DNA from 3 places in the Ruegeria sp. BB5 genome. Region 2 is predicted to be linked to each of the others. Evidence: riboswitches for the same ligand, from Rfam matches in the RefSeq annotation. Region 2 holds a riboswitch; each other region holds the start of a gene.
What was found. Region 2 has a riboswitch for cobalamin ahead of ACR0DL_RS07720 (CbtB domain-containing protein). Riboswitches for the same ligand answer to the same signal wherever they lie in the genome.
Positions count from the first base shown of each region.

Region 1: it holds a riboswitch for cobalamin, as region 2 does, so the genes downstream of both, ACR0DL_RS17555 (DUF1636 family protein) here and ACR0DL_RS07720 (CbtB domain-containing protein) in region 2, are expected to answer to the same signal.
Region 3: it holds a riboswitch for cobalamin, as region 2 does, so the genes downstream of both, ACR0DL_RS18290 (hypothetical protein) here and ACR0DL_RS07720 (CbtB domain-containing protein) in region 2, are expected to answer to the same signal.

Region 1 is NZ_JBQFUX010000009.1:65,383-72,170, forward strand. It holds gene ACR0DL_RS17530 (polyamine ABC transporter substrate-binding protein) at 1-830, opposite strand, end outside; gene ACR0DL_RS17535 (RrF2 family transcriptional regulator) at 1,063-1,467, opposite strand; gene ACR0DL_RS17540 (GTP-binding protein) at 1,572-2,783, shown strand; gene ACR0DL_RS17545 (DUF1826 domain-containing protein) at 2,780-3,415, shown strand; gene ACR0DL_RS17550 (DUF6525 family protein) at 3,412-3,684, shown strand; cobalamin riboswitch at 3,850-4,056, shown strand; gene ACR0DL_RS17555 (DUF1636 family protein) at 4,159-4,515, shown strand; gene ACR0DL_RS17560 (ABC transporter ATP-binding protein) at 4,512-5,297, shown strand; gene ACR0DL_RS17565 (ABC transporter substrate-binding protein) at 5,316-6,263, shown strand; gene ACR0DL_RS17570 (FecCD family ABC transporter permease) at 6,265-6,788, shown strand, end outside.
Region 2 is NZ_JBQFUX010000001.1:1,544,114-1,550,901, reverse strand. It holds gene ACR0DL_RS07745 (thiamine pyrophosphate-binding protein) at 1-572, opposite strand, end outside; gene ACR0DL_RS07740 (DUF302 domain-containing protein) at 652-1,110, opposite strand; gene ACR0DL_RS07735 (DUF1636 family protein) at 1,252-1,596, shown strand; gene ACR0DL_RS07730 (hypothetical protein) at 1,593-2,087, opposite strand; gene ACR0DL_RS07725 (CbtA family protein) at 2,154-2,852, opposite strand; gene ACR0DL_RS07720 (CbtB domain-containing protein) at 2,857-3,027, opposite strand; cobalamin riboswitch at 3,064-3,270, opposite strand; gene cobF (precorrin-6A synthase (deacetylating)) at 3,314-4,057, opposite strand; gene cobA (uroporphyrinogen-III C-methyltransferase) at 4,050-4,778, opposite strand; gene ACR0DL_RS07705 (cobyrinic acid a,c-diamide synthase CobB) at 4,775-6,091, opposite strand; gene cobM (precorrin-4 C(11)-methyltransferase) at 6,084-6,788, opposite strand, start outside.
Region 3 is NZ_JBQFUX010000010.1:49,382-56,169, forward strand. It holds gene ACR0DL_RS18275 (bifunctional 2',3'-cyclic-nucleotide 2'-phosphodiesterase/3'-nucleotidase) at 1-1,317, shown strand, start outside; RNA gene ffs (signal recognition particle sRNA small type) at 1,357-1,455, shown strand; gene ACR0DL_RS18285 (alpha/beta hydrolase family protein) at 1,488-2,345, opposite strand; cobalamin riboswitch at 2,481-2,701, shown strand; gene ACR0DL_RS18290 (hypothetical protein) at 2,785-3,192, shown strand; gene ACR0DL_RS18295 (protein-tyrosine phosphatase family protein) at 3,194-3,688, opposite strand; gene ACR0DL_RS18300 (DNA polymerase III subunit gamma/tau) at 3,822-5,582, shown strand; gene ACR0DL_RS18305 (YbaB/EbfC family nucleoid-associated protein) at 5,748-6,092, shown strand; gene recR (recombination mediator RecR) at 6,157-6,750, shown strand.

The DNA of each region.
Region 1 (6,788 bases), on a different contig from region 2:
GCATCCGCAGGGATCGCGATCTGGTCGAACCACATGCCCGAACCTTCTCGGAAAGCGCTATACTCAATTACAATCCCGTTTCCGGATTCGGCGGCCCGGCTTCGGGCTTGCAGGCCATCACCTGACCAGGCCATTGAAACGCACACTTCACCGGTCGCAAGGTCCGAGATATAGCCTGTCGAATTGAATTTCCTGACGTAAGGACGAACCGCGTTAAGAACCGGTTCAGCTTTGGCGATAACATCGAGATCGCGCGTATTCGGATCCTCTCCGATATAGGTCAGGGCAGCGGGGATAAGCTCGGAAGGAGCATCCAGAAAATTCACGCCACAATCGGACAGCTTGGACACGTACTCCGGGTTAAACAGCAGCTCCATCGAATCCAGTGGGATATCGCCACCAAGCGCCTCGCGAACTTTTTCGACATTCACAGCAATGCCCGTTGAACCCCACATATAGTTAACTGAGTAGCTATTCTCCGGATCGAAGGTCGCGGTTCGTTGTTCGATAGCATCCCACAGGTTAACCGAGTTGGGCAGTTGGGCTTTGTCCAGCGGTTGGAAGACACCGGCTTCTATCTGACGTTGCAAAAACGTGCCCGAGGGAAACACAACGTCATAACCAGACTTGCCTGCAAGCATTTTGGTTTCAAGCAAGTCATTGGAATCGAAGTTATCGTAGACGACTTCGACCCCCGTTTCGGTGGTGAATTTCTGCAGCAGAGACTCGTCGATATAGTCAGCCCAATTGTAAACATAGACCTTTTCCTCGGCGTACAGCGCGGTTGTGAAAAGCAAGGTCATCGACGCAGCCGTCAATATTGATTTCATTGTGTACTCCTAGGGCTTTGCAACATGTTCCCGGTGGGCTGTGAGAAACGCGGTCCACCCGTCTTATGGTCATGAGGCAGATCCAACAAGCCCGAAGTTAAAGCTGAGCCTTACCAAGGGACGTATCCCCACCCCAGTTGGTGCGCCCCTTAAACAACAGGAATGTTGCACCCATAGCGTCAAACGATGTGGTGAGAATGAAGAGAAACTTGCCGCGATACTTGATCAGGTATTACTTGCCTCTGACTTCGGAGATGGTTGTCTCGCCGAGACGGTCGACTAGGCTTTGCTCGATCTCCTTCATGATACTCGAAACGCGACGGTGCAACGCATGTTCCACTGAACATTTGGGGGCATGGTCTTCTCTGCCAGAGGCGATCAGACTTTCGTCCAACGCAAGATACACATCCGCCAGGGTTATGCTGTCTGGTTCGCGTGCCAGACTCCACCCTCCTGCGTGGCCTTTTTCCGAAGTTAACAGACCCGCGTCACGAAGCCGTCCCAAGACGCGGCGTACCACCACCGGGTTCGTCCCTGAATGCTCGGCGATATCCGCAGATGTACGCTTACGATTCGGATCTCCGGCCATGTGGCCGAGCGTGTGCAGGGCGAGGGATAGGCGGCTATTGCGCTTCATTTGTCGTTCTTCTCCAAGCAGATATCACACGTAACAATAACTGTTGCATTCGTCTAGTAACTGCGTAAGTTACGTGATTCTCAAGGCACCATTCGGAGCAACCCATGTCAGATACCCGACTTCCTGTCACCGTCCTTTCCGGCTTCTTAGGGGCGGGCAAGACCACCCTTTTGAACCGAGTCCTGAACAACCGCGAAGGGCGTCGGGTCGCGGTCATCGTCAACGATATGTCCGAGGTGAATATCGACGCCGATCTGGTACGGGCCGATACCGAACTCAGCCGGACGGATGAAACTCTGGTAGAAATGTCGAATGGCTGCATCTGTTGTACCCTTCGGGACGATCTTTTGGAGGAAGTCCGGCGCCTCGCTGCGGAAGGACGTTTTGACTACCTGCTTATTGAATCCACAGGCATTTCCGAACCATTGCCTGTGGCAGCAACTTTCGATTTCCGGGATGAAGCGGGCGACAGCTTGTCGGACGTGGCGCGGCTCGACACCATGGTAACGGTTGTCGATGCGGTGAACTTGCTGAACGATTTCTCGTCCCACGATTTCCTACGAGACCGAGGCGAAACGATGGGAGAAGAAGACGAGCGAACTCTGGTCCACTTGCTTACGGATCAAATAGAATTCTCTGATGTGGTGATCCTGAACAAGGTTGATGATGCGGGGTCAGAAAAAGTTGATGCGGCCCGCAAGATCATCCGCAGTCTGAATGCAGATGCCGAGATCATCGAGACCAACCATTCGGAAGTTGCCGCAGAAAAGATCCTGGACACCGGCTTGTTTGACTTCGTGCAAGCCTATGAACACCCGATGTGGGCAAAGGAACTGTACGGCTTTGCCGACCACGTGCCTGAGACTGAGGAATACGGGGTTGCGTCATACGTTTACCGGGCGCGACTTCCGTTCGTTCCCGAACGCATTTTGGACGTTCTCAACGGTGATCTGCCAGGGGTGATCCGGGCCAAAGGCCACTTTTGGGTTTCGACACGCCCCGACTGGGTGGCTGAATTTTCACTCGCCGGCGCATTGTCCAGCGTCAAACCACTCGGCACCTGGTGGGCATCAGTTCCCGAAGAGCGACGCCCCGCACATGACAGCGCCCGCGCCTATATGCAGGCCCACTGGCAAGAGCCGTGGGGCGACCGCCGTCAAGAGATCGTTTTCATCGGTGCCGGGATCGACTGGCAAAGTTTGAAGGCACGATTGGACAATTGCCTTATTCCAGCAGTTTCGGCGGCAGGGCCCGACAATTTGCCGGAACTGCCGGACCCCTTCCCGATTTGGCGCCGGGCAGAGGATGCAGCATGAACTTCGTTAGAAAGCCCGTGAAAGACAACGTCACCGGTGTGAGCTTCGCAGATGATCCGGCGGCACTCCGCACTTTTGCACAGCCAAACTGTGCCGCTTTGATTTGGCGCCGGCGAACCCCGCCGGATATGCAAAGCTGGCTTGACCAACTTGATCCCAAGTCTTTGCCAAGTGGGCGAGTCATTCTTCCACCAAGCGCCGTTAAGACGACCGTGGGGCAACTCTGCGATATCTCCGGTATGCCTAACGGGACTGAAAGAGCGTGGCTTCAGGATGATATCACTTCTCTGGCCGACATGTTCTGCGAGCTGATGAACGCCAACTTCCTGCGGCTGCGGCTGGATGTTGTCACCACCAATGCTTGCCGTAAATTTCATACCGATGCTGTCACCGCCCGGTTGGTCTGCACCTATCGTGGCACTGGAACACAATACGGCACCTCGACTGATGGAAACGATCCCGCGCTTGTGTTTACCGTTCAGACCGGCGCTCCGATCCTGCTACGGGGAACACTCTGGCCCGAGCGACCATCGTCAGGGATGGTGCATCGCTCGCCTCCAATCGAAGGTACCAGTGAATCCCGTCTCGTCTTGGTTTTGGACCCAGTGGAAAATCCGGAAACCGAAGCATGAGACGTAACCTCGGGCAATGCAGCTTGCGCCGCAAGCATCGATCAACCGATCCGATGGATGTGTTTGACGGCCTTCCAGCCCCGTTGCGACAGTGGTTGTCAGAAGCGGCATTGCCATGGTCACCGGTATCCGCGCGCCGCATCTGGTCAAAATCGCGGGCCAAGGGGCTTTCATCAGAAGAAACGCTCGTGTCACTCAGCCAGGCCGAAGCCCGAACGCTCGCGCGTGACCGGCAATCGACTGTTTTCAAATTAAATTCTCAAACATGAAGGAAAAAATGCCACCTCTAACACAGTATGCTGTCGCGACCCATGCGGCACTGGGTGTCGCACTTACAGCGAAAACGCATGCGGCAGACTTCGAAACCCTGAGCGTTTGAGTTCCGATCGAAAAGTTGTTGTTTCAAATCGTGATTGACATGGCCCCCAGTCTAAGACAAGCAAGGGCCAGATGGTTCCCGATGGTACGCCCAAGGGATGAAAAGGGAATACGGTGCGGTTCGCCACTTTGGCGCCAAATCCGTGACTGCCCCCGCAACTGTAAGCGGTGAGCGACGCCAAAATCCACTGGTCATTGGGCCGGGAAGGATGGCCAAGCATCGACCCGCAAGTCAGGAGACCTGCCATCACATGTTCAACCAACCCGGGGCGGGGCGTCCTGGAAGGAGGCTTTGATGGCACGTCTGAAACGTGTGTACATGATCGGCACCTTCTGTCCGCGCTTGGCTTTAAGCGGAGCGGACTATGCCGGAAACACCTGACCATTTCCTTCTGATCTGCTCGACCTGTACCGGCGCATTGCCTGTTGATGTCATGCGCAATGCGTTGACCGGCAGGTTGCCAACCGGGTTCGCAGTGCGCACCGTTACCTGCATGGCGGGCTGCGCGCGACCAACAGCCGTCGGATTTCAGGCTGTCGGCAAAGCACACTACCTGTTCGGCGATATTGAAACTGCCGAAGATTTCGACGCGCTGGCGGAATTCGCACATCAGTACCGCAACGTCGCAGACGGTTGGACCAACGCGACGGACCGGCCGCAACCACTATTTACAAAAACCCTTTCTCGTTTGCCTCGGATTCAATTGGGGGAGCCATCATGACGACCTCATCTTTTCTGGTTGCGCGTGATCTCGAATACTATGCGCTCAATGGTGACGTTCTTCTGCAAGGTGTCTCGTTTGAATTGGCCGAGGGCGCGATACTGGCAATTGCCGGTCCAAATGGGGCGGGAAAAACCACGCTTTTGAACCTTCTGTGCGGGGCGGCTGAGATTGTATTGGGCAATGTATTGGTCAAGGAACGCAGCCTGAAAAATATGCCCGCAATGGAACGCGCCCGCATGATCGCTGTTGTGGGCCAGCAAGAACAACCGGATGGCAGGCTGTTGTTGCGGGACTATGTTGCCATGGGCCAGATTCCGATCTGGGCCGACCGTTCGGCGGATGAACATGCCAGAGAACTTAACAGAATCCTTGAGCTGACCGACCTTGGCGCGCTGGCAGACAAGCGCATGGCGGTACTGTCCGGGGGCGAACGTCAACGCGCGCATATCGCCCGGGCACTGGCACAGAACCCATCGTTGTTGTTCCTGGATGAGCCAACCAACCATCTCGATCCAGATGCCAAGGGTCGGATGCTGTCTCTGATCGCCGAACTCGGCATCACGGTTGTGATGATTGTCCATGATCTTGTCATGATCCCGGAATTCGCCACCCACGTGGCCCTGATGAAATCAACGCGGCTGACGGGATTTGGCCCCGTGGCCGAAGTGCTGACCCCCCAGCGGGTCCGCGATACTTTTGGCGTTGAATACCTGTGTTTTCACCACGAAGGCCGCGTGATTCCAGCGCTGGATATCCGAAAATCCACAATCTCAACCTAAACCAAGGAACATTCCCCAATGAAACACATCTGGTCCGTGGCGCTGGTCACAGCCATGGCAGGCGGCGCGTCCGCCCACGAGGTCACCGTCGACAACTGCGGAGCGCCGCTGGTGTTCGAAGCCCAGCCCGAGCGTCTGGTTGTGCATGACATGAACATGACCGATATGGCCTTCGCGTTGGGCCTGCAGAACAAGATCGTCGGTCTGACCGGCATCACCGGCTGGTACAAAACCAGCCCGGAATTCGACACCCTGCGCGGCGACATCCCCGAACTGGCACCGAAATACCCAACGGTCGAAAACCTTGTTGCCGTGGAACCCGACCTGTTCTTTGCTGGCTGGTATTACGGCATGAAGCCGGGCGGAGATGTGACCCCGGATACGCTGGAGCCCTTTGGTATCAAGACCATGATCCTGACCGAAAGCTGTGTGCATCTGGACAAGGATCGCCCCGAAGCCAGCATGGACCTGCTGTTCAATGACGTCCTGCGCCTGGGTCAGGTCATGCACGTTGAAGACAAGGCCGAGGCGCTGGTCACGGGCTGGAAAGACGAACTCTCAGTGATCGAAGCGCAGACTGCCGACCTGGCGAAACCCCGCGTTTTCTTGCTGGACGGCCCGGCGGACGCGCCATTCACCGCAGGTAAGTTCGCCATCCCCGATGCTATGATTGCTGCCGCGGGTGGTGAAAACGTGACCCACGACATGGAAACAAGCTGGGGTCGAACCTCGTGGGAGGCGGTCGCCGCCGCAAACCCGGAATTCCTTGTGCTGCTTGATTATCAGACAGGCAATGGCGCTGCGGACACGTTCAAGTTTCTACAGGAACATCCAGTGATGTCACAGACCGAAGCCGTGAAAAACGAGCGCTGGATCGGTCTGCGGTACGAGGAATTGACCCCCGGACCGGCAAATATCGAAGCGATTTCGAAAATGGCCCAGGCCATGCATCCAGGCCTCAACTGATATGGGCCGACTGGGCCTGACACTTGTGCTGGGGGCGGCCGTATTGGCCGCCCTCTTACTGATGTCCACCATCTATGGCACCACATCCATCCCTGTCGCGGACACGGTCACGGCGATCTTGCTGGGAACGGGCCTGAGCGAAGGAGAGATGTCACCGCTGCACCGGATCGTCTTTGATCTGCGCCTGCCGCGCGCCTTGTTCGCGGCCGTGATCGGGGCTGGTTTGGGCATTGTCGGTGTGGTTTTGCAAACCACGACGCGCAACGACTTGGCCGACCCGTTTTTGTTTGGCCTGTCCTCGGGCGCGGCGGCAGGTGCCGTGTTCGTCATCACAGTGACCGGGGATATTCTGGGCTTTTGGACCTTACCTCTGGCCGCGTTCTGCGGAGGACTTGTAGCGTCGGGTATCGTGCTGGCGCTGGTTCACGGGTTGCGCACCAGCGCACCCGAGAAACTGATATTGGCCGGTTTGGCCGTGTCCTTCTTGTTCTCTGCCATCACCAACTATTTGATCTTCGCCGGCGA
Region 2 (6,788 bases):
ACACAGTTTCCTTCGGGCGCGACCGCAGCGGGTTTGACCAGACGGCGGCGTTTGCTCCCGGATACGCGCATATCCGCAACCGAGATCGGCACGTCAATATGAACCGGACCGGGGCGGGGCTGGTTGGCTAGTGATACCGCCTTGTCTGCGACCACATCTGCGCCCTGCGCCGTCAGTGTAAATGTCCCCTTGGTGATTGAGCGGTAAACCTGCGCGTGATCCATCACCTGATGGGTGTAGGTCAGCGCCTCATCCGCATCGACGCAGCCGGTCAGAACAATCATCGGCACCCGGTCCTGCAGCGCGTTGGCCACAACGTTGATCCCGTTCATCGCGCCGGGGCCCAGAGTGGCCACCAGAATAGCAGGCGCGCCATCACGGTGGTGAACCGCCTCGGCCATGAAGCCGGCAGCGTTTTCGTGTTTGGTTAGGTGAAAGGTGATCCCAGCCTGTTCCAGAGCATCCACCAGCGTCAGAACCTCTCCGCCTGGCATGCCAAAAGCGTGGCGGCATCCGGCCTCGTATAGTCTTTGGGCCAAAAGGTCAGCCGCGCGGGGGGAGAGGTCCTGCATTCGTTATGCTCCGAAGTTTTCGTTGCTCAGCAGATTGCGGAGGACGTAGCCAGACGCAAGCAGGTTCACGTCAGTGTGACTATTTGGCTGCGGATTCCGCCACTGACTGAAACTTTGTGTCAAGTTCTTGGGCAATATCGCGCAAAGGCTCTCCGCCCTCGTACACATAGGGGGCAAAGACAAAGCTGGGCGTTTTGTAGGACAGGGTGGCGGTGCCGTCGTCGTTCTCAGTCACGTAAAAGCGAATCGGCGCTTCGATCATTGCACTGACAGAGGTTTCCAGAACGCGCACGGCATAGTCGTTGTTGAAGGCACCGATCACCAGATTGCCGGGTATAGTGATGCCACGGGCTGCAGCCGCCTTGGTCGGACCAGCCTGCGTGACCACGATCAACCCGTTTTCCTTCACCGCAGCCTTCGTATCCGCGACCAGTTCTTCATAGCTTTTGACGGTTGGATACACTGCCCAACCCGACAATGGTTCCTCGGCCCGGACAGGCAGGGCGAGAAGACAGAGCAAACCCAAAAGCGTGCGCATGACGGTGCCTCGTTCAATGTGACTGTCTGAGTGATGCCAGAAATCCGAGTTCCGCGCACGCACATTTCCGTACGTATTCAGGATTGCGCCGACGTCCAGAAAGCCGCAGAAACATGCAAACCATCAAACACGAGGCCACACGTGGACCCGATACGCCTATTGATTTGCAGCAGTTGTGCGGGAACGCGTGACCGAGTGGCCGAGAGGCAGGCCGTGGATGACGCGCTGGTGCGTGCAGGGCTGAATGGTCGGGTCGTCATCTCGGATCACGCCTGTTTCAGTGGCTGCGCTGAGCCGACCGCATTGGCATTGCAGGCCGCAGGACGGGCGTCTTACGTGTTTTCGGGGGTCGATATCGTTACCGATGCCGAAGACATCGTCGCGACCTGCAAAGCCTATTTGGACAGTCCCGCAGGTTGGATCGAAGACGCCCGACCCTGCGGGCGACTTCGGATGTGTTTGCGCGCGCGGATACCGGCGCTTTAATCGACCTGAACGGTCACGGCAGCGCTGACCGGTACGTTGTCGACCGTCAGTGCGCTGTGGCTGTTTGCGTTCAGCGAAACCGAAACCTCGACCTCTCCCTTCGGAAGGTCGGGGATGTGTATCCAGTTGCCGTAGAGCCGGGCTAGTTTCTCGCCATTGACGTAAACATGCGCGTGGCCTTCGCCGTCTACGTCGGCTGTTGACGCGTTTTCCGGGGCAAACCGGAAATTCTGCGGCATGACGTGCAGGTTCCACCCGGCCATCGGGTCCTGGGTCAGCGCGATTGCAACGCTGGGCGCGTCCGCCCCTGCGGGCAGGTTTACCGTGGTCGAATGGTCATGGGCCATCGCTTCGGCATGCGCGCCGCCGTGATGGGACGGATCGCCATGATCGTGGCCGTCAAACGTGACGCCATTGGCGGCCGCCAGCACAAAACCAGCACCACCACCGAACACAAGGCCGATTGCAAAAAGGGCAAGTGAGCGTGCCATTTTTCTTTCCTTTAGGGCAAAAAGAAACGCGCCGGGCAGAACCCGGCGCGTAATTATATGAGAGGATCAGGCCGCTGCTTCGACGCGTTTGCCTTCGCTTTGCCAGAAATACCCGGCAAAGGCACCGACCAGAACCCAGGCCACCAGACCGATGCCAAAGGCGCGAGCGGCGAACAGAGCGCCGATCTCGGTCGGGACGGGGCCGGTGAACACATCCGGTTCGGGCGCTCCGATCAGATGGGGTGCCAGCAACAGGGCTGCTGCGATCACATAGCTGATCAGGTTGCCGCCAAACGCAATCAACCACAGCGCAACAAGCGCAGCACCAACCGTGGCAAACCACCAGACCTGTCGGGCATAGACGTCAGCCGCCGCTACACCAGGCACCTCTGGTGCCAGGGTAAAGCCAGGCGCCAGATGAAAGGCGATGAACCCAGCCAGACCCCAAAGCACGCCGGTACGGCCATCAATCGTGTGGCCCTGGCCTTCGGCCACGGACATCAGGGCAACCATCAGCAGCGCGTAACCGGTATAGGTCAGCATGGTGAAGATGACGCTCAGCGCGTCACGGGTCAGTTCCGAGAACATGCCCGGCAATTCGGGATGCGCCGAAACGGCTTCGGCTCCGAAATGCACCAGCTCACCGGATTCGTACAGCTCTGCGTGCAGCAAAACAGGTTGCACAAAGACCAACTGCAGCAAGGCGGCTATCAGCCCCGCTGCAGCACCAGCGAACAACGCGCTGGTCAGTATACGACTGAACATGGTCTTAGTGGCAGGGGAAGCCGGTCGCGTGGCGCACGTCGTGTGCTGCGTCATGCAGCGCCGCGGCCTGTACGTGACCGGTCAGGGTGATGATACCCAGACCCAGAACCACCGCGAACATGACCGGAAGGATACCGGCGCGCGAGGCGGATGCTGTTTGCGTTTGTGTTGCCATCTTTTAATCTCCTTTGCCGCCGCACCCGACGGCCGGTGTTTCAATTGTCGCCTGGCAGGTCTCCTGGCTTGCGGGTCGATGCCTCTGTTCGCCTTCCCCCTGAGAACAGGAGTGGCTGGTTGAACAGGGGCTCTCCGCTTACAGTCGCGGGGGCGGCTGTGGATTTGGCTGCCATGGCAGTCGCACCACATTCCCTCTTAGCATCCGGATGTCTCCGGCAGGACCAGACGCGTTCATTTAGCCTCTATGGTGCCGCTGGTGCAATCGTCATTTGCGACCTTTTAGGTCAGATCACGCGCTTTTTCAGCAAATAGATATCCATGATCCAGCCATGATCGGCACGTGCCTTGGCGCGGGTGTCCAGAATCTCCTGCGCCACATCGGTCAAAGCGCCTTTGATCAGGATTTCCTCTTTCATGCCGACATAGGCACCCCACCAGATGTCATAATCGGCCATGTCCAGGGATTGAAACGAACACTCGCCATCCAGCATTACCGCTACTTTCGAGGCATTTGCCGGCCAGCCTTCATCCCTGATCCGCCGTCCGGTGGTCACAACAAAAGGCGCGCCCAGATCATTGATCGGAATGGCGTGGGCGGCCGTCAATGCCTGCAGCGCGGTGATGCCAGGGATCACCCGTGTCGAGGGCTGAGGGTCCAGCCGCGACGCGATTCGCAGCGAGCTGTCATAAAGCGACGGGTCGCCCCAGATCAGCAGCGCCACTTGTCGCGCATCTGGATGGGCAGCAATCGCCTCGTGCCAGCGCAGGGCAATGGCATCATGCCATTCGTCGACCCCACGTAGATAGCCATTATCAGCCCGGCGCTTGGGAATGTTGAAATAGGCGATCTGCGTCGGAGTGCCAGTCACAGCTGCAATGATCTCTTCGCGCAACCCGGCCAGATCAGCCTTGTTCTCACCCTTGTGCGGGATCAGGATCAGGTCTGCATCGCGGATGGCATTTGCTCCTTGCAAGGTCACGTGATCCGGGTTGCCAGTGCCAATTCCGATCAGAGACAATTCAAACATCGTCGAACTCTGCCAACGGGCCATACAGGATCAGCGCCGGGGCTGTGCCGATCTCGGCCTCCAGCTTTTGCGACAGCGCGCCAATTGTTGCACGGTGCAGGCTCTGGTCGGGAGTCGATACGGATTCGGCTATCAGGGCTGGTGTTTCCAGCGGCAGGCCATGCTCATGCAGTGCATTTACCAACAGGGGAAAGGTCCGTTTGCCCATGAACACCACAGTCGTTGCATCCGGATCGGCCAGCGCGGGCAGGTTCAGATCTTCGGGCAGTTTGCCACTGACATCGTGGCCAGTGACAAATTGCACCCGCCGCGCAGTCAGGCGTCGTGTCAGGGGTATTCCTGCTGCTGCCGCCGCCGCAACCGCCGAAGGGATACCAGGGATGATTTCGTATTCGATCCCGGCCGCACGCAGGGCAACCAGTTCTTCCTCCAGCCGGCCAAACAGCCCGCCATCACCGGATTTCAATCGCACTACGCGAGCACCGGTCTTGGCGTAATCCACCAACAGGCGGCTCACGTGATCCTGCTTGGGTGAGGGTCGCCCGGCCCGTTTGCCCACGCCCACCAGATCTGCATCGTCATGCGCATGACTTAGGATCGGGCCGCTGCTGAGGTCATCAAACAGCACCGCATCTGCTTTTTGCATCCGGTCGACCGCCTTCAGGGTCAAAAGCTCAGGATCGCCGGGGCCGGAACCTATGAAGGATACGAAACCGCTCATGCCGAGGCCTCGGCGATCAGGTGAAAGAACGTACCGGTGACGTTCCCGCGCACCGAACCTGTTTGCGGCCCTTCAGCACCTTCAGCATCAAACACCCGCGCCAGCGGTGCGTCCGGCTGTTCTACGATCGAAGAATAATGGAATTCATGCCCCCGCAGAGCCGTGTCGGCTGCAAAACCGGGCATCGGGGCCAGCAATTCTGCGCGCCGATACCCCAGATTGAACTTGCGCTTTTCATACGAGGTCACCAGCCCCAGCAGGCCTGCCATCTGATGTCGCTCGCCGTCTTTGTCGATTAAGGCCTGTCCCAGCGCCATGTATCCACCGCATTCCCCATGCACGGGTTTGGATTCAGCGTGTTTGCGCAGTCCGGTCTGGAACGTGTCGGCGGCAGCCAGTGTGCCTGCATGCAATTCCGGATAGCCACCGGGCAGCCAGACCAGATCGGCATCGGCAGCAGGTGCCTCGTTCGCCAGAGGTGAAAACGGCAGAATTTCTGCACCCGCCGCGCGCCAGCCTTCCAGCAAATGCGGATAGGTAAAGGAAAACGCGGCATCGCGGGCCAGCGCAATCCGTTGCGCCGGAGGGCGCGGCAGCGCGGCTGACGATGGCCCATTGGGGCCTGAGGAGGCCGCCACCTTAATCGCCTCAAGATCCACATGTTCGCGCAGAAACGCGGCATAGCCGACAATTGCGCTTTCCAGATCAGGATGCTCGACCGCCTGTATCAGGCCCAGATGGCGTTCCGGCAGGGTCAGATCACCGCGCCGGGGCAAAACGCCCAGAACCGGCAGACCGGCGCGCTCCATACCCAGACGCGTCAGACGCTCGTGCCGGGGGCTTGCGCAACGGTTCAGGATCACACCGGCAAAGGGCAGATCGGGGTTGTACATCCGAAACCCCAGTGCAGTTGCCGCCGCTGATTGCGCCTGACCGCCCACATCCAGCACCAGCACCACAGGCCAGCCCATGCGCTGGGCGGTTTCGGCGCTGGACCCGTGCCCCAGCTCGCCCGGCTTGGCCACGCCGTCAAACAGCCCCATTGATCCCTCGGCGACCACGATATCCGCACCCTCAGCCTGCGCCGAAATCGCACTCAGTAAGGGGTCACCCATAGCCCAACTGTCCAAATTGAACGAGGAGCGCCCGGCAGCAGCCTTATGAAAGGCAGGGTCGATATAGTCCGGGCCGCTTTTGAACGGTTGCACGGTCATCCCATCCTCGGCCAAGGCCCGCAACAGGCCCAGCATGACCGTTGTTTTACCAGTACCCGACGATGGGGCCGAAATCAGAAGACCCGGGGGGTTAGTCATCACCGTGGCTCCAGCTTGACCACGGGCTATCGGCACTTTGCGGACGATAGCGGCGGTCGTAATCCTTTGAATACAGGCAGCTTTCATCGAACCCTTCGCCTGCCAGCGCCGGGCCCACCATGATCAGTGCGGTGCGCGAGATGCTTTCATCCAGCGCCTCTTTCAAGGTGTCCAGCGTGGCGCGGATGATCCTCTCATCCGGCCAACTGGCACGATACACCACGGCCACCGGGCAGTCCGCGCCATAGGCGGGGGTCAGATCGGCAATCACCTTGTCCAGATTGCCGATCGACAGGTGAATGGCCAAAGTCGCACCGGTGCGGGCAAAATTCTCCAGCGTCTCACCTTCGGGCATCGAGGATGCACGGCCCGGCGTCCGGGTCAGCACCACGGATTGTGCCAGTCCAGGCAGGGTCAGCTCGGTTCCCAGTGAAGCCGCCGCAGCAGCAAAGGACGGCACGCCCGGCGTCACGCTGACCGGGATGCCCATCTCTTTCAGCCGTCTGATTTGTTCACCCATCGCTGACCAGACCGACAGGTCGCCGGAATGCAGGCGCGCCACATCCTGACCAGCCTGATGTGCGGTCTCGATCTCGGCCATGATCTGATCCAGATCCATCGACGCGGTGTTTACGATCTTTGCGTCCTCGGGACAGTGACCAAGGATTTCCTCGGGCACCAGCGACCCGGCGTAAAG
Region 3 (6,788 bases), on a different contig from region 2:
GATATCCTGACCTGCGCCGCACAAAAAGTGACGAATCTGAAAGCGCAGGGTTGCGATTTGATCCTTGCGTTGGCGCATACAGGGATAGGGTCGGCCGAACCGGAAACGGGTTTGGAAAATGCCGTCATCCCGCTGGCCGGTATCGAAGGAATTGATGCGCTGATTGCCGGGCATTCACATCTGACACTGCCCGGAAACGCACATGACGGGATTGAGCACGTCGATGCAAATCGGGGTCTGGTTCACGGAAAGCCGGTGGTCATGCCCGGTGCGTCCGGGTCATTTCTGGGGGTGATCGACCTGACATTGGACAGGGCGGGAAATGGCCATTGGACCGTTCAGGATCATCGCGTCAGTCTGCGGTCGATATGCCCAACCAAACCCGACGGCTCACCCAAGCCTATCCAGGAAGACCCTGTTTTGGCGCGCCTTTTCGCCCGGGGCCATTCGGAAACCCGGCGGCGCACGGCGCAACCCGTTGGCCAGACCGATCAGCATTTGCACAGCTATTTCAGTTTTTGCGCCCCGGACAGAGGTTTGGTTCTGACCGCCGCGGCCCAGGCAGCAGCCCTGCGGCCCTATCTGCTGGACACGTCATTTGCGGATTTTCCTGTTCTGTCCGCGACCGCGCCTTCAAAGTTCGGGGGGCGTGCCGGCCCCCGGTTTTTCACCGACGTCCCGCCCGGCCAGATATGCCTGCGCCATGTCAACGACATGTATGCGTTTCCCAATGAGCTGCAGGCGGTAGTTGTCACCGGAGAGCAGATCAGCGACTGGCTTGAGATGTCTGCAGGCGTGTTCAACCAGATTACGCCGGGACATCAGACCACATTGGTCGACATCAACAGGGCGGGGCATAATTTTGATATTATACAGGGGCTTACTTATCAATTTGATCTCTCTCAACCGGCTCGGTTCGACGCTGGCGGTCACTTGATCGACCCCGTCAACCGGCGCATTCGCAACATTCGCTTTGACGGCCAACCGATGGCCGCCGATCAACGGTTCGTCGTCGCACTGAACAATTACCGTGCCAATGGCGGGGGTCACTTTCCCTTTGTTGATCAGGCCGAGCCCATCGCGCTGCCGAACCTGCCTGTTCAGCGCGTCTTGCAGGACTATCTGTCCGGCGCACTGCCGCAAGATCCCTTGCAATATGCGTCCTATCCTTTTGGCTTTGCCTCGATGCAGGGCGCGACTGCGCTATTAAGAACCGGTCCGAAGGCACAAACTCACATTGCCGAGCTTGAAGAATATGACCCCCACGTCGTCGGAGAAGACGATGAGGGCTTTTTGCTGATCCGTTTGACGCTCTGACGGGTTGTGTTTCCTGCGCCCGTTGCCTATATCAGACCCCGAGAGGTTGGCGCGGGCGAGCGCCTCGCCAACCTGGTCAGGTCCGGAAGGAAGCAGCCACAACGAGCCCCGCTTGGGTCGATGTCCAACCTCTCACTTAAACTCCCGACATTGAATTGTTGCGAACAGGCCTAGGCAATCAACCGTGGCCAGACAGCCGAATTGCGCCGGGCAAAGGCACCGATATGGCCAACCTCGGACAGTCCGAACTCGGCCGGAGACAACAAATGGCGGCGTGCGTTGGGCCCGTACAGATCAGCCAGCCGCCAGACCGCGTTCTTTGGCACCAGATCGTCATCCTCAAAGCTGAACAGATCCACTGGTGTGTCTGACTGTGCCCAGCGGGCCTCGGGCAAGGACACGCCGATTTCGGGCAGGTAGTTGCGCGGCGCAGTACACCAGCGGCGCCACTGCCAATAGACACTGGCAGGCAGGTTCGATCCGAATCCCAGTGCCTTGCCCGGCAGGTAACCCAGCGCTTTTACGGCCAGGGGCGCGTGTCCGTACCAAAACAGCAAAGCCAACGCCCGATAAGGCCAGGGATGGTCCGACACAGTCACCGGCCCGGCGCAGACGCAGATCATGCGGTCGATCTGATCAATATCGGGCTGAATCGGCCCCAGCATACCGCCGACGGAATGGCCGATGCTCCAGTGCTGCGCGTCGGGGTATCGCCTGCGCATCTCGGCCCGAGCCGCAGGCATGTCGATCAGCGCCCAATCCGCCATCGTGGCCTGAGCTGACTTCAATGGCCTGCTCTGCGAATGACCGAAATCGCTGTAATCATAGGTCAGACAGGCAATGCCATGTTCCGCAGCCAACCAGCGTGCGAAGTGCTGATAATAGTCGCGCGGCACTCCGGTGGCGCTGTGGATCACCACTGCGATCCCAGGTTCGGCCACCGGCAGGTACAGCCGAGCCGACAGTTGGGTCGAACCAGAAGGAAACTGAAAATCCTCGGTTAAAACAGCTTGTGCGGTATCCAGCATGGCGCCCTCAATCTGAACCGATTAGTTCACCACCCCAAACGGCATCTTTTGCCACCCTAAGTCAATCCTGTTTCCGCATGACCACGCGTCCACTTTGCCCCACCAAAAGGCGGCTTGACTCAGGTCACCCCTACCCGCTAGCGATTGGGTGATGGTTCTCGTCCCCGGTCCCCGGGGCGGGATGAAAAGGGAACACGGTGCGGTTCTGCCCGGAATACCGGAACGAACCAAGGCCGCGACTGCCCCCGCAACTGTAAGCGGTGAGCAATGCCGAAACACCACTGGCCGCAAGGCTGGGAAGGTCGGCAACGCAACGACCCGCAAGTCAGGAGACCTGCCATCGAACAAGAAACCGAAACTCGGGCGGGGTGTCCGGGCAGGTCGTCAGCACGCTGTCACACCTGATCCATGCCCCCGTTCCACGCGCGGAGGGCGCAATATGATCTGGAAGACAAAGACGAACCAGTATTCCGCAACCGTTTGCCAACGCACCGGAAAAACCTGTCCGGCGCTGGCACAGATGGCGCGCGCGATCGTGCAGGCGATGGACGCGGCCGTTCCTGCGACGACGTTTGATTTTGAGTTCGACGGCAGCACTGAGCTGGCCTATTGCACGCAAGGATGCAGCGCACGGTTTCGCGCTCAAAAAGACCTGATCCGGGTCTTTTGTGGAACAAGCGAGGATGCGCCCCTCGAGTCGCTGGATGCTTACGCAGATATGATGTTCGGCCCGGATGTGACCATGCGCCCCGCAGGCATGCTAACCACCCCCCCCTGCGCCATGCTTGAGGTCACAGCGATCCCGCCCAACCCGGTGGCACAGGCAGAGCGGCAGGTGGCGCTCTGATCTAGCCGCGCGTCCGCCCAAGGGCTGCCCATTCCATCTGGCCGTCGGTCTCGACGGCGCAGGACCGCACCGCCCGCAAACGGGCCAACGCTGTCTCGGGGTCTTCGCCATGCTCGACCATAAGGCGCAGCACGATCATCCCGGACCGGCCACAGCCGCCCCGGCAATGCACCAGCACCCGCCCCCCGCAGGACAGGATATCAGTCGCCGCAGGGCTGACACTGCCCCACGCCGCGTCAACCTCAGGAGGCGGCGTACCGAAATCCGCAACCGGCAGATGCACCCATGCGATATTGAGTGCGTGCAGGTCTTCGCCAAGCCCACTTGCGCCCTCTTGCAGTATTTCGACCTCGGTGGTCATCGAGATCACAAGATCCGGCTGCCAGTCGCGGATCATTCCCAAGTCCCGCGTATACCCGCCACCGCGCCCCGGAAGGGGCGACAAGGCAACGGTGCCGTTTCCAATCTGAACTGAATGAAGTGCGAACTGGCTCACTACGGACCCTCCCTGATACTCGCTTCTAAGGCGTGCAAATTGTGCTGCAAACCGAAATTCACCCAAGCCTGCTGTGGACGCGGGCGGCGGGGGTCTCTACGCTGCATCGGAACCCGAATCCGACAGAGCAGATATGAACGACACGCCCAGCCCCGCCTATCAGGTTCTTGCCCGCAAATACCGCCCGGAAACTTTTGCCGATCTCGTCGGTCAGGATGCCATGGTGCGCACGCTGAAAAACGCGTTCGAGGCCGACCGCATCGCGCAGGCCTTCATCATGACCGGCATTCGCGGTACCGGCAAAACCACCACGGCCCGGATCATCGCCAAGGGCATGAACTGCATCGGCCCCGATGGCGAGGGTAAGCCGACCACGGAACCCTGCGGCCAATGCGAGCATTGCGTGGCCATTATGGAAGGCCGCCACGTCGATGTGATGGAGATGGACGCCGCCAGCCGCACCGGTGTGAACGATATTCGCGAGATCATCGACAGCGTCCGCTATCGCGCCGCCAGTGCGCGCTACAAAATCTATATCATCGACGAGGTCCACATGCTGTCGACCAGCGCGTTCAACGCGCTGCTCAAGACGCTTGAAGAACCGCCCGAGCATGTGAAGTTCATCTTCGCCACCACCGAGATTCGTAAAGTGCCAGTGACGGTTCTGTCGCGCTGCCAACGGTTCGACCTGCGTCGGATCGAACCCGAGGACATGATCAGCCTGCTCGGCAAGATTGCGGCGGCGGAAAACGCTCAGATCGCGGATGACGCGCTGGCGCTGATCACCCGTGCAGCCGAGGGTTCGGCGCGGGACGCGACCTCGCTGCTGGATCAGGCGATCTCGCACGGTGCTGGTGAAACCAGCGCCGATCAGGTCCGCGCGATGCTGGGCCTGGCTGATCGCGGTCGGGTACTGGACCTGATGGACATGATCCTGCGCGGGGACGCTGCAGGCGCACTGACCGAGTTGGGTGGGCAATATGCCGAAGGAGCCGATCCGCTGGCCGTGCTACGCGATCTGGCCGAGATCACCCATTGGGTCTCTGTGGTTAAAATCACGCCAGACGCAGCCAATGATCCCACCGTTTCGCCGGACGAGCGCGCGCGTGGTCAACAAATGGCCGAGGCCCTGCCGATGCGCGTCCTGACCCGGATGTGGCAGATGTTGCTTAAAGCGCTCGAAGAGGTCTCGGCGGCCCCAAATGCCATGATGGCAGCTGAAATGGCAGTGATCCGGCTGACCCATGTGGCAGACCTGCCCAGCCCGGAAGAGTTGATCAAACGTCTGCAAGACACGCCCCCACCGCCAAATGGCGGACCCGGTGGCGGGATACCGGCGCCATCGCATGCCGCGGTTCAGACGCAAGTGCCGGTGTCATCTTCTTATTCAGCTCCCGCCCATGGTGGGGGCAGCGGCGCTCCCAGCGCGGCGTTGGCGCAGGATGTACAAGCCGCCCTGGCACGTTATCCGACCTTCGATCATGTGGTCGAACTGATCCGCGCAAACCGGGACGGCGTGCTTCTGGATGAGGTCAAGCGGTCTTTGCGGCTTGCAGCCTATCAACCCGGGCGTATCGAATTCCAACCGACCCAGCGTGCCTCGGCCCAGTTGGCGCAACGTCTGGGAACCGCCCTGCAGCGATGGACCGGTAACCGCTGGGCCGTCACTGTCGTCAACGAAGGCGGTGGCGAGACGATCTATGAAAAGGAAAACGCGGCTGAGGAAGCATTGAAGGCAGAAGCCCGCGAACACCCGCTGGTGCAGGCGGTTCTGGCCCAGTTCCCGAAGGCGCGGATCAAAAGCATCGAAACGCCAGAGCAACGCGCAGCCAAGGTCGAAACCGAAGCCCTGCCCGAGGTCGAAGACGAATGGGACCCGTTCGAGGAAGACTGAGCCACTTCAACACACACCCCCGAAATCCTCCCGCACCCGCCACGGGCCCAACGGGAGGAAAGGTCTTTCAAAGACCTTGACGACGGGCGGGAGCAACCCCACCCCCTTGTGCCACACGGGTACCGCCCGTATTTAGGCGACAAAGCGATACACAGGAGAATACCGATGCTCAAAGGACTCGGCGGTCTGGGCGACATGGCCAAGATGATGAAATCCGCGCAGGACTTGCAGGCCAAGATGACCGACATGCAGGAAGAGCTGAACAACATGATGGTCGTTGGCGAATCCGGTGCAGGACTGGTGAAGGCCACCGCCACCGCAAAAGGTGAGCTGAAAGGTCTGGACATCGACCCATCGATCTTTAACGGCGACGACAAGGAAGTGGTCGAGGACCTGATCCTGGCCGCCATCAAGGACGCACAAACCAAAGCGACTGAACGCGCACAGGCCGAAATGGCGAAGCTGACCGAAAGCATGGGCCTGCCCGCAGACATCAAGCTGCCGTTCTGATACCCCCTCCTGACGGATCATCGGCCGGGCGCCCCTGCCCGGCCCCTTTGCAGGAGCACCCTCGGTGAGTTCGAACAGCGATATCGACAACCTGATTGATCTGATGGCCAAGCTGCCGGGCCTCGGCCCCCGCTCGGCCCGCCGCGCGGTGTTGCATCTGATCCGCAAGCGCGCCCTGCTGCTGACACCCCTGTCGGACGCCATGCAGCAGGTTGCCATCACCGCCCGCGAATGCCTGAACTGCGGCAACGTCGGCACCACCGATATCTGTGACATCTGCGACAGCGAGGACCGCGCGACCGGAGAGCTATGCGTGGTCGAAGACGTGGCCGACCTGTGGGCAATGGAACGCGCCGGGGTCTTCAAAGGCCGCTATCACGTTCTGGGCGGCACATTGTCGGCGCTGGACGGGGTCGGCCCGGACGAACTTCGCATTCCTCGCCTCAAGGACCGCGTGACAGCCGAAGGGATCACCGAGATCATCCTCGCCCTGAACGCCACCGTCGACGGTCAGACTACCGCGCATTATATTGCCGATCAGTTGGAAGGACAGGTCCGCCTGACCTCGCTGGCGCAAGGCGTGCCGATTGGCGGAGAGCTGGATTATCTAGATGACGGGACGATTACGGCGGCATTGAGGGCGCGGAAGGAGTTGTAACGCCAGTCTTTAAGCAATCACATACTTCGCGCCCAAAA